3 regions of the Metabacillus rhizosphaerae genome follow, and region 1 is predicted to be linked to each of the others. Evidence: riboswitches for the same ligand, from Rfam matches in the RefSeq annotation. Region 1 holds a riboswitch; each other region holds the start of a gene.

The links. A riboswitch is a leader RNA that binds a small molecule or an ion and turns the genes downstream of it on or off. The one in region 1 is predicted to bind cobalamin.
Region 2: linked by a shared signal. The riboswitch ahead of WCV66_RS07415 (DUF4430 domain-containing protein) and the one ahead of WCV66_RS26760 (ribonucleoside-diphosphate reductase subunit alpha) in region 1 are both predicted to bind cobalamin.
Region 3: linked by a shared signal. The riboswitch ahead of WCV66_RS15460 (ABC transporter substrate-binding protein) and the one ahead of WCV66_RS26760 (ribonucleoside-diphosphate reductase subunit alpha) in region 1 are both predicted to bind cobalamin.

Annotation. Positions count from the first base shown of each region.
Region 1 covers NZ_CP147403.1:5,651,028-5,655,320, reverse strand. The annotation lists gene WCV66_RS26760 (ribonucleoside-diphosphate reductase subunit alpha) at 1-2,174, opposite strand, end outside; cobalamin riboswitch at 2,316-2,496, opposite strand; gene nhaC (Na+/H+ antiporter NhaC) at 2,669-4,042, opposite strand.
Region 2 covers NZ_CP147403.1:1,549,675-1,553,967, forward strand. The annotation lists gene WCV66_RS07405 (GTP-binding protein) at 13-1,203, shown strand; gene rpmG (50S ribosomal protein L33) at 1,248-1,397, shown strand; cobalamin riboswitch at 1,516-1,705, shown strand; gene WCV66_RS07415 (DUF4430 domain-containing protein) at 1,917-3,941, shown strand; gene WCV66_RS07420 (DUF4430 domain-containing protein) at 4,227-4,293, shown strand, end outside.
Region 3 covers NZ_CP147403.1:3,150,026-3,154,318, reverse strand. The annotation lists gene WCV66_RS15470 (adenosylcobinamide amidohydrolase) at 1-330, opposite strand, end outside; gene WCV66_RS15465 (FecCD family ABC transporter permease) at 333-1,397, opposite strand; gene WCV66_RS15460 (ABC transporter substrate-binding protein) at 1,360-2,343, opposite strand; cobalamin riboswitch at 2,496-2,693, opposite strand; gene cobT (nicotinate-nucleotide--dimethylbenzimidazole phosphoribosyltransferase) at 2,750-3,826, opposite strand; gene WCV66_RS15450 (cobyric acid synthase) at 3,823-4,293, opposite strand, start outside.

The sequences.
Region 1 (4,293 bases):
GCTTTAATGTTGTTTTGTACATAAAAATTGAAGGAGATAGACTGATCGATATGACGTTGTCTTGCAGCATTTTGCTTTATGCTCCATAGCTGGTCAATAAAATAAGCTGATTTATAAAACCAGGTTGTTGTTGCATTTAAATCAGGAACTGTAACAGGAATTTTATAGTCTTTCTTTTCTTCTGAATAAACCTTTTGGAAAATTGGATCAATGCTAGCAGTACTTCCTGCGATAATCGATGTCGATGCATTTGGTGCAACTGCCATTAAGTATCCATTGCGAATTCCGAACTTTTTTACATTCTCTTGTAATAAGTCCCAATCGAATATGCTTTCCTTTGATTGATAGCCTCTTTTTTTGAAGTACGAACCAGTTTCCCATTCTGAACCTGCAAAAACGGAATAAGAGCCTTTTTCCTTTGAAAGCTCCATGCTTGCTCTAATTGTAAGATAGGATATTTTCTCATATAGCTCGTCAGCGAACTTAACAGCTTCTTCATGCTCCCACTTTATTTGTTTAAGAGCTAATAAATGATGCCATCCGAATGTACCTAGACCGATTGCGCGATATTTTTCATTTGTTAGCTTTGCTTGCAGAACCGGAATCGTATTTAAATCAATGACATTGTCTAGCATCCTTACTTGGATAGGGATGAGTCTTTCTAAAACATCATCTGTAACAGCCTTTGCAAGATTAATAGAGGAGAGGTTACAAACGACAAAATCACCAGGTGTTTTAACGGTAATTATTTTTCCGTCCTCTGTATAATGCTCCTCAACAGTTGTAGCGCTTTGATTTTGAGTGATTTCTGTACAAAGATTGCTGCAGTAAATCATTCCTTTGTGAGAATTAGCATTCTGTCTGTTCACTTCATCACGATAGAACATATATGGTGTACCTGCTTCTAATTGGCTGATCATAATACGTTTCATTATCTCAATAGCTGGAATCTTTTCTTTAGAAAGTTGTTCGTTATCGACACATTCCCAGTACTTTTGACGGAAGCTACCATTCCCTTTTTCTTCGTCGTAAAAGTCCTCAATGCTATATCCCATTACTTTTCGAACTTCATGTGGATCAAATAAATACCAATCCCCGCGGGCTTCAACCTGCTCCATGAATATATCTGGAATACAAACACCTGTGAATAAGTCATGGGTACGCATTCGTTCATCACCATTATTAAGTTTAGAATCTAGGAATGAGTAGATATCTTTATGCCAGACATCTAAATAAACAGCGATTGCACCTTTTCGCTGTCCTAGTTGGTCTACGCTAACTGCTGTGTTGTTAAGCATTTTCATCCAAGGAATGATTCCAGATGAAACACCTTTAAAACCTTTTATATCACTTCCGCGGCTCCTGACTTTTCCTAGGTATGCACCAATCCCACCACCTGATTTTGAAAGATTAGCAATATCGGTATTACTATCAAATATTCCTTGTAAGCTATCATCAATCGTATCAATAAAACAACTAGATAATTGCCCTATAGGTTTTCCGGCATTTGATAATGTTGGAGTGGCTACAGTCATATAAAGATTACTCATGGCCCAATAGGCTTGTTTAACAAGTTCTAGGCGTCTTTCTTTATGCTCCTCGGCCATTAGTGTCATTGCGATAATTAAGAACCTTTCTTGTGGAAGCTCTAAGGTTTGTTTTGTAAAATCACGTGTTAAGTAGCGATCTGCTAAGGTTCGAAGCCCAATATATGTGAATAACTGATCCTTTTCAGGTTGGATAAATGAGCCAACTTGTTCAATTTCTTCTTTTGTATAAAGATCAAGCAGCTTAGAGTGGTAAAGACCCTTTGAAACTAATATCTCAATTAGATTATTGAAACTACCATATTTTTGATTTTTGTCATATCCACGGTTAGCTGCTGCTTCCTTGTAGAGTTTTGTTAAATAAATTTGAGCGCAAAAGTAAGTCCATTCTGGCTCTTGTTCATTAATATTAGATAATCCCTCTAAAATAAGTAAATTTGTGAGCTGTTCAGTCGTATAGGAATCTCTCTGGAGAAGGGTGTTATTGATCCTGTTAAGATAATTATCTATATATAGTGAAGGGAATTGTTGATGGATACTGCTAATAAATGTAGTAAGTTTTGTTGCGTTAAATGATTCTTCATTTAAGCTATCAATAATGATAGGTGTAGTTGTTGTCGTACTCATGTTAATTCCTCCATAATCTTTTGGTAAATAAAAAAACCGCTCGAGAATGAGCGGATAAAACGACAGTTAAGAAGGGCAGGAATTTAGTTAAGCCCATAATTACTTACTATCGTTTCATCTTCTCAGTCCCCGAAGAAATTGAAACTTTAGCAAGCTTTAGGTAGGTCTCCTGACTTGTGCTCGTCCTACTACGAGGCCTTCCCATACATGATAATGTACAGTGGCTATCTCAGTTCGTCACACTTACAGTTGCGGGGACAGTTCTGGATTTACACCAGATTCCCTTTTCAGCCTTATAGGCGCCTATCGCTTGCAAAGATACAATATATAGTTTTTACGTTTGTGATTCTGTCAATATGTAGTTAATTGTTCTATTTACATAATAAGGCACACTTGCAAATTAATCAACCAATACTTTCTAATTGTCGAAATTTATCTACTTCGATAGAATTTTGGAAGAAAAAAATAAGATCTGACTTACTAGGTCAGATCCGTTAAGAAGTGGTTTTTACTTTACTAAAAAATCCAAAAAGAATCGAAAAGAAAGGTGATAGATACAAAAAGAAAGCAAAAGGTAAAAAGGCGATTACTGGAACACCAAGTGTTTGAGCAAAGAAAGCACCACTTACGCCCCATGGGATCAGTGGATTTATCAAAGTTCCAGCATCTTCAAGTGTTCGTGACAAGTATTTACGCTCAAGCTTCATTTTGTCATATATGCCTTTAAAAGATTGGCCTGGAATGAGAATTGATAAGTACTGTTCACCTGTTAATAAATTCACCCCGAACGAAGATGCAGCTGTTGATAGAATCAGCTGACCTTTTGTTTTAACGCGCTCTATCAATCCATTTAAGAGGGTCGGAATGATGTTTAACATATCGAGTAATCCGCCAAAAGCAAAAGCAATCAGGATGAGTGAAATCGACCACATCATTGATTGAAGTCCACCACGGTTCATCATATTGACAACCTGCGCATTTTCAATTGTGAAAGTTGTACCGTTTTGTAAAACATGAAGGAATTCGCTTAATTTTACTCCTTGAAATCCTACAGCTGTTATCCCTGCTGTAATAATTCCAACGATTAATGCTGGTACGACTGGTACCTTTCGAATGGCTAAAATTATAACTAATACTGGTGAAAGCAGTGTAAGACTACTTATTTGGACATGGGTTTCAATTATATTTATCATGTTTGTCATTTCAGACAGTGATGCTGAATGGATAGGAGTGATTCTCCCAATTATGAAAAAAATTAAAGTTGTAATAAGAATGCTAGGAATAGTTGTTTTGGTCATATGTCTAATATGTGTGAAAAGCTCAACAGATGAAACACCTGATGCAAAATTTGTTGTATCAGACATTGGAGACATCTTATCACCAAAGCAAGCACCGCAAATGATAGCACCTGCTACCCATGGGGCAGGTATGCCAATAGCGATTCCAGCACCCATAAGAGCTACGCCAACAGTACTAACTGTAGTAAATGAGCTTCCAACAAGGCTTGAGATAACCATACAAGAAAATAATGAAGTAATAAGTAAGTAGTTCGGATTAATTACTGTTAGGGCATATACCATTACTGTAGGTATCGTTCCGCTACTCATCCATGCACCAATTAAGATTCCAATTAATGCGAGCACAATTATTGGTTGAATTCCGCTCTGAATACCTTTAATCATTCCTGTTTCTAACTCTTTCCATGTATAACGTTTTATTAACCCAAGAGAAGCCACAACAACTAAACAATTAAGTAAGGCAAGATGTGGTTCTGTCTTTAATACAAATAGACTGGTAAAGATGATGGCCAAAATAAGAAATAAAATTGAAACTGCTTCTTTAAACTGAAAAGTCTTTTTATCACTAATCATATACTTGCTCCTTTATGGCTTAAACGCTTTTATGCTTTTTTGCACAAAAGTACACCACAAAATATTATATCAATCTAATAATATATGTCAATCATTAAAGGTTCTTAATGTTAATGTGTGCTGTTTGATCATTGATTATATGGGGTTTTTGATGTATTGTTTTGAATTTCCACACTTCACTAACAAAAAGTAGGAAGAGAGCTATTTTTTTGAAATAGTAGTTGGGGATTGATTCTGCTAAATAAAAA
Region 2 (4,293 bases), 1.6 Mb from region 1:
AGAAGGGTTCAAATGAGAAAAAAGAAAATACCAGTAACAGTCTTAAGTGGTTATTTAGGATCTGGAAAAACAACTTTATTAAATCATATTTTAGCTAACAGAGAAAATAAGCGAGTTGCAGTAATTGTAAATGATATGAGCGAGGTAAATATTGATGCCTCATTAATTAAACAGGGTGGTTTTTCTCAGACAGAGGAAAAGCTAGTCGAGCTACAAAATGGTTGTATTTGTTGTACATTGCGCGAAGATTTAATTTTTGAAGTTGAGAAGCTTGTAAAGCAAGGAGATATTGACTATCTTGTCATTGAATCAACAGGTATTTCAGAGCCTGTTCCAGTAGCACAAACATTTACATATGTGGATGAAGAGCTCGGGATCAATCTATCAGAGCTATGTAAATTAGATGCAATGATTACGGTAGTAGATGCAAACCGCTTTTGGTACGATTTTGCTTCTGGAGAGACACTTTTGGATCGAAAGCTAGCAACTGATGAAACAGATACGAGAGAAGTCGTGGATCTGTTAATCGATCAAATAGAATTTGCAAATATCATTGTTTTGAATAAAACAGATTTAGTCCATAGGGAAGATGTTGAAGAATTAAAGAGAGTTATTAAAAAATTAAATCCTGAGGCGAAAGTGGTAGAAAGTGTGTTTTCTAAGGTCGACCTTAACGAAATATTAAATACACACCTGTTTAATTTTGAGAAAGCAAGTCAAGCTGCCGGATGGATACAAGAGCTTATGACAGAACATACGCCAGAAACAGAAGAGTTCGGCATTTCTTCATTCGTATACAAGCGTAAACGACCATTCCACCCTGAAAGATTGATGGCTTGGCTTGAGGATTGGCCAGTTGATGTTGTCCGTGCCAAAGGATTCTTTTGGTTAGCCTCTCGAAATGATATGACTGGATTACTTTCTCAGGCAGGACCCTCTATTATTATACAAGGAGCAGGAGCGTGGATCGCAACTTATTCTCAGCAGGAACAACAACAAGTTCTCATAGAGGAACCTGAACTATTAGAAAAGTGGGATGATAAATATGGTGATCGTATGACAGAGCTCGTTATGATTGGTATTGATATGAATCGTGTTGAAGTTGAGGAATCACTAGATCATTGCTTATTAACGGATGAAGAAATGAATCAAGATTGGTCAACGTTTATTGACCCAATACCTTCATTTACCGTTGCTATTTAGATTCGTAAGAAAATCAAACTAAATTTTTATTAGGAGGAAATAAAATGAGAATAAATATAATATTAGCGTGTACTGAAACCGGGGATCGAAATTATATAACAACAAAAAATAAACGAAATAATCCAGATCGAATTGAAAGAAAGAAGTACTGCCCACGATTAAAAAAACATACATTGCATCGAGAAACAAAATAATTAGTCAGGAAAGGTACTCCAGGGGTTTGGTCCTGGGAGTGCCTTTTTTAAATTGAGAAAGAGACGAATATTGACACCCTTTTTATACTAGACTATTATTAAGTAATCTTAAATGTAACTAAATACGATAAAAATAGGTTGATAGATCTAGTAAGTCTATCATGAAAAGGGAAGACCGGTGAACAATCCGGCGCGGTCCCGCCACTGTAAATGGGAGATCTTTGCATTATGCCACTATTCATATTGGGAAGGTTGTAAAAGAGTGTTGATCATGAGCCAGGAGACCTGCCTGTTTTTTTAAATCACCAAAACTTACGAGGATAGGGATGGTGTTTGAGCACAGGTATACATATGTACTTTACTATTTTTTACCCTGTGACAAGCACACATCTCTGTATAGTGATGTGTTTTTTTATTTTTCAGGTACACAGAATCCTACTTTGGATAAGCGCGCAAGGTATCGTAACTCTCGTGCTTTTATTCTTATAGAAAGAAAACATAATTAGGGGGCTTTTTACTTTGAACAAACGAAATTTGTCAAACCGAGGTATAGCTTTATTTTCTATTACCTTATTAGTTCTTTTTCAAGTTTTATCATTTTTCCCACAGCATGTTGATGCAGCAGTATTAACAAATGGTGCAACAATTTCAGCAGTAGATCAGGCTGGGAATAAGATATTGCCTATGACTGCAGTAGAGATTGAAGAAGGTGAAACAGCTTTTGATATATTAAAAGAACAAACAGAGAAACAGGATGTTGCTCTAGACTATGGTGAAGATCCTAATTTTGGAGTATTTATCAATAATATTGGGTCTATTCCTCTTGAAGGTGATCAATATTGGGGCTTTATGATTAATGGTGAAGGAGCACAGGTTGGAGCATCAAGTTATGTTGTAGAAAAGGGAGATAGCCTACTTTTTAAAGTGATTAGTTATCCAGCCGAAACAGTTGATATAACAGTTTCTGCGGTCGAAAAAAATAAAAATGTAGTATTCAGAGAAACGGTATCAGTTGTGAATGGATCAAGTGCATACGATGCTATAAAACTAGCTGGTAAAACGGCAGAAGTTAGTGTAGATACATCCGTTGATTCTGAATTTTTTGCCTATGTAAATAACATCGGCAAGGTTGAATTAGGTGACTATGATTACTGGAGCACATACTTAAATGACGAATACATGCAAGAAGGGATTACTTCTACTATTGTTAAAAATGGGGACCATTTAAAGCTTGTTGTAGAATCATGGGGACCTCCACCGGATGAAACTGGTGATGATGGTGAAGATGAGCAACCTGTAACAGATGGTGAAACACCAGAAGATGATACTGGGACAGAAGAACCAAAACCAGATCAAACTCCAGTCACGCTAGAACAAGTAAGAACTGCTGTTCAATCAACGAAACAATATTTATCAAAGAAAGCTATAAATGACGATTTTACTGCAATAGCTCTTGAAGTTGCTGGAGGAGATGTACCTCAAGAATATATTGATAGATTAAAAGAGGATATCATAGAAAAAGAAGGCATTTATCGAAATGTAACAGATTATGAGCGGTTTGTAATTGGATTAACGGCAGCTGGAATTGATCCTACGAACTTCGCAGGATACAATCTAGTTGAAAAAATTCACTCGAATGAGCGGATGATAAAACAAGGTAATAATGGTGTAATCTATGCACTGCTAGCATATGATAGTGGAAACTATGAAATACCAAGTGATGCAAAATGGACAAGAGAAAAACTTGTAAACTATTTACTTGATCAACAGCTTAATAAGGGCGGCTGGTCCCTATTTGGTACATCTCCTAGTGTGGACATTACTGGAATGGCGCTTGCAGCATTAGCACCATACAAAGAACAGGAGAATGTACAAGCTGCTATCAATAAAGCAGTCGAATGGTTCTCTAGTGTCCAAGATAGCAATGGTGGGTTTAGTGATGATACAAATGGTGGTGACGCTAGTGAAACAACTGCACAGGTCATCATTGGTTTAGCATCTGTTGGTGTGGATCCAACCGATGAGAGATTCACCAAGCAAGCAGGAGACCTGGTTGTTGCGAGCCTTGATTCAGGAGCTTCAACAGGCGTTAATCTTATTCAGCATCTTCTTACATTTAAGCAGTCAGACGGTGGTTTTGCTCATCTAAGCGGTGGTGATACTAACACGATGGCGAGTACTCAAGCTCTGTTAGCGTTAACTGCATATGATTATCTCTTAACAGATAAAGGTTCGATTTATCGATTTAGTAAACCAGAAGTAGTCGTAGATTCTGATGAAATCGTTGATAATGAAGTAACGCCAACACCAGAAAAAACAGCTGAAATTGAGGAATCGTTGAACGAAGTAAAACAACCAGAAACAAAATCAGAAGCTACTACAGTAGTAAATAAAAAGGAAAGTGCTCAAGAAATAGTAAAAGGGCAACCTCTTCCAAACACAGCTACCCCACTATTTAATTTATTAGCAGCGGGTGGTACTTTACTAGTGATTGGTTCGACAGTTCTTGTTTATTCAAATAGACGTCAAACAAATAAAGTCTAAAGCGCAAAAAAATGCCCTCTCCAAATTGGAGGGGCGTTTTCCTGTTGTTTAGGAAACTATAAAATTCTTGTACTGTGGATAAGCGCTTGGCATCCAGCTCCAGCGCCCAGCGACTAGTGGACTTCCCTCATCTCTGTACGATAAGTCAACATCGAATCGCTATCGCTCTTCGTGTTACCTTTATCTACTACGGCTCAGTCCAGTCCATACGTCGCTAAACGGGCGCTTGCGCTTTTGGTGTTGCATTCTTAGAATTAAATTAATAAATGATTGGAGGTACTTATAATGCGGATGTATAAAGTGATAATTATTGCTATTTTATCAGTTATTTTAATTTTATCAGGTTGTGAAA
Region 3 (4,293 bases), 2.5 Mb from region 1:
ATGTTTTAATAATCCTTTTTGGTGTGGGTAACGTCCTAGCATAACAATTTCTTCCACATGAAAATCGAATTCAACCTGTGGTTCCTGTGATAAAACGGCTATGATCCTAGCTCTTTCTAGGGCTGAATAGCTTTGAAGTGACTTCTCAAAAATAGTAATCGTTCCTTTATTTATTGGCAACACACCTGTTATTAATTTTACAAGAGTTGTTTTTCCACTTCCATTCGGACCAATAAGCGCAAAGAAATGACCGGTCTCGATGGTAAGTGTAACATCCTTTATTACCGACGTTTTTTCATACCCTCCAGATAATTGCTTAATGTCAATCATATCTATCCCCTTCCTAGTCGTTCTCTAATTAATAGTAGAGCAAAGACTGGTGCACCAATTAAAGCTGTTATCACTCCAATAGGTAGTTCACTTGGTGAAATAATTGTCCGGGCGATTAGATCGGCAAGGATCAAATATCCCCCACCAACCAACATTGATAAAGGTAGGACATGTCTATGGTTTGGTCCGATTAATAACCGAACAAAATGCGGAATAACTAATCCAACGAAACTTATTGATCCAGATACAGAAACAGCTGCTCCTGTTAGTAAGGATGCTCCTATGATAATATAAATCTTTCCCTTCTGAACGTTTACTCCTAAATGTTCAGCTGATTCTTCACCTAACGCAAAGGCATTTAACTCTCTTGAACGGATTATTAAAAACAACGCACCAATAAGAAAGAAGGGAATCATTAGCTTAACATGACTCCAGCCTCTCATCCCAACATTCCCCATTAACCAATATAAAATTTGCCGAATATCTTCACGTGAACTTAAGGCAATGATAAGTGAAATGACAGCTCCAATGAAAGAACTGACGATAATTCCAGCAAGGATAATCGTCTCAATTGAAAGTCTTCGATTGGATAGATGGGTCACAGCAAAAACAATAAACATAGTGCATAATCCACCTAATATAGCGATAACTGGTAATGTATAGCTACCTAGAAAGGTGATGGTAATTTGAAAATATAGAACGATAACTGCACCTAAAGAAGCACCTGAAGATACACCGATTGTGTACGGATCTGCGAGTGGATTTCGTAATAACCCTTGAAAGGCTGCCCCAGCTAATGATAGTGCAGCACCTACAAAAAACGCCAATAAAACACGAGGAAATCGAATTTCCCATATGATCGACTCTGCTGTTTTGGGAATTTCCTCACTAAATATCTTTATTCCGGCAATTTTTGTAGCTAATACATCCATAATTACTGTAATTGGATAATGAACACTACTAATAAATAAACCAAGGAGTGCTGCAATTAGCACAAACACTCCACATATTAGATACATCCAAACGAATTTATTTGTCAAAAATTTCTGGATAAATAAGCTTTGCAAGCGTCTCAACCCCATCAATTAATCGTGGTCCTGGTCTAGTAACCGTATCATTATTTACATCAAAAACTTGTTTATCTTTAATAGCAGGCACTTCTTCCCAGCCAGTACGGTTTAATACACCTTCTGCAGGATTTTCAACATAATATCCGTATGTAGTAATGATAACATCAGGGTTTAATGTAACAATTTCTTCCTCGGTCATTTTGACCCAACCTTTTTGTTCACCGGCAGTATTTGTTGCATTGATAACTTCTAACATCTCATGCATAAATGTATCTTGACCTGTTGTAAAAATGTCTGGGGCAGGTGAAACTTCTACCCAGACAGCTTTCTTTTCAGTTACAGCTTTTGCCTGCTCTTTTATTTCAGCTAATCTACCCTTCATTTCTTTTACTATCGTGTCAGCCTCTTTTGTTGCACCCGTAACTTGGCCAATTAAAGTAATCGTATTGTATACATTTTCAAATGATTCCGCACTTCCTATAACAATGACATCAATACCAGCCTCTTTAAATTGCTTTAAAATATCGGGATTGTTTTCATGTTGGAAATCAGTTACTAATGCAAGATCAGGTTGTAGAGCCAATATTTTTTCGACATCTAATTGTTGATCACCTATTTTTTCAATCTTTTCAACATCTGGAGGATAATTACTGTAATTATCTACTCCAATTAGCTTATCACCTTGCCCTAAAGCAAATGTTATTTCTGTATTACTTGGGATGACAGATACAATTGTTTTAGGTTCTGATTCAATTGTTACTTCTTCACCCGTTCCGTCGGTAACTGTTACTGGAAAGGCAGCTTTGGTTTCCCCTTCTTTTGTTTCATCAGATTTCAAAGTTGTTTCATTCTCATCTGTTGCTTTATCTTCTGCATTTCCACAAGCAATTGTGAAAACGCTGATTAGCATAACCATGATGCTTAGTAAAAGCCATTTCTTCAATACTGTTGTCATTCTTACCACTCCTATTCATTTTTCCACAAAAAAACGCCTATTCACGTGGAAAAGGCGATAAATGCATTAAGGAAATGGTGATTTACAATGTAAACATCAAAAGACACCAGCATTATAAAGCCATCCTTTTCCTCGAAGGATACTTTTACATAACAATAGGCAGGTCTCCTGGCTAACGCATCATCATTATAGCTAACCCTTCCCATATCATTTATACAGTGGGTATTTTTTTAGCTACATTCAACGTTTACAGTGGCGGGACCGCGTTGGAATTTCACCAAACTTCCCTATTATCCTCAAAATCTTGTCATTTAAGGACCTATTGTTGAATATTCGTTTTTTTGTGACATGCATTATTATAAAAGAAGATATAGTAAGTGTAAATGAATATTTACTAAATCTTGGACGATTGACTTTCAGTTGTAATGCCTGCTGATTGAAATGTCGCCATTTCTTTCATCATTCTTGTTGCTGTTTCAAGTAATGGAAATGCAAGTGCAGCCCCTGTTCCCTCGCCTAATCTTAAATCAAGTTCAAGGAGTGGAGATTTATGTAGGTATGCAAGGGCATGGATATGCCCTTGCTCTTTAGACATATGGCCCGCTGTCAAATAATCGTTTACCTTCTCCTCTAGAACGACAGCTAATAGGGCAGCAGCTGTACTAATAAAACCATCTAGGATCACTGGAACTCTTTGTTCAGCAGCTTTAATAATAGCTCCTGTCATCCCCGCAATCTCTAGACCTCCAACTTTTGTTAAAATATCAATTGCATCTTTTCGGTTAGGTTTTCTTTCTGATAATGCTTTAGAAATGATAGATACTTTTTTATTTCGAGCTTCATCAGAGATTCCTGTCCCTAAGCCAACTACTTCCTCGACTGAACATCCAGTTATTACCGAAACAATTGCACTTGCGGTTGCCGTATTCCCAATTCCCATTTCACCAACGATGATGCACTTAGCACCTTCTTCGATCATTTGTTGGGCCATATCCATTCCCGCAATTAAGGCTTGTTTCGCATCTTCCTCTGTCATGGCATTTTCATGCGCATAGTTATTCGTACCATATTTCACCTTTTTATTAATTAACTCGTTATGGTTAATATCTTCAGCTACCCCAATATCAACAATTTTAAGAAAAGCATTTATTTGTTTTGCAAATACATTAATTGCAGCACCGCCATTTAGGAAGTTGTATACCATTTGGGTCGTTACTTCTTTTGGATAGGCAGAAACCCCCATTTCACTAATCCCATGATCAGCAGCAAAAACGATAATACCTGGAGGTGTAACCTCAGGAAATACTTGATTTGTTATTCCGGCAAGCTGAATTGCGAGTTCTTCTAATTTCCCTAAGCTTCCAATTGGTTTCGTTAAAGAATTCACATACTCTCTTGCTTCTTGCATTTTTTCATCATTAAGATTTTGAATAGATTGTAGAGTCTCTTGTATTTTAATATTTGAAGTCATTTGGATTCTCTCTTTCTTTGTTGAAATTGTTCCATTATTTCATAAAGGTGTTCTATATCAAGCGCGCTTCGAACATGATCAGCTAGGCGGTTGAAATCTTTATTTTGGCTATCTTCAAAGGATTCTCTTGTGAGAAAAGGCTGCAGGCCTTTCTTTTTACGAATATGGTTTAAAAATACCCCTCTAAATTCGTCATTATGAAAAATACCGTGGAAATAAGTTCCGATACACGTTTCCATGGAATTCTTACTTCCATCCTTTCGATCATTCAATTGAATGAGAGGTTCTATTTGAGGGGCATGGGTTGTGGTACCCATATGAATTTCATATCCTGCTACTTTAACATTAACTCCAAATAGCTGTATTGTTCCTGTTGAACGTACTGTTGTCTTCTCGTTTGTTAATAACGTTTCTAATTGGAGCATTTTCAATCCTGCTATGCTTTTGATTTTTGATTCTACTTGAAA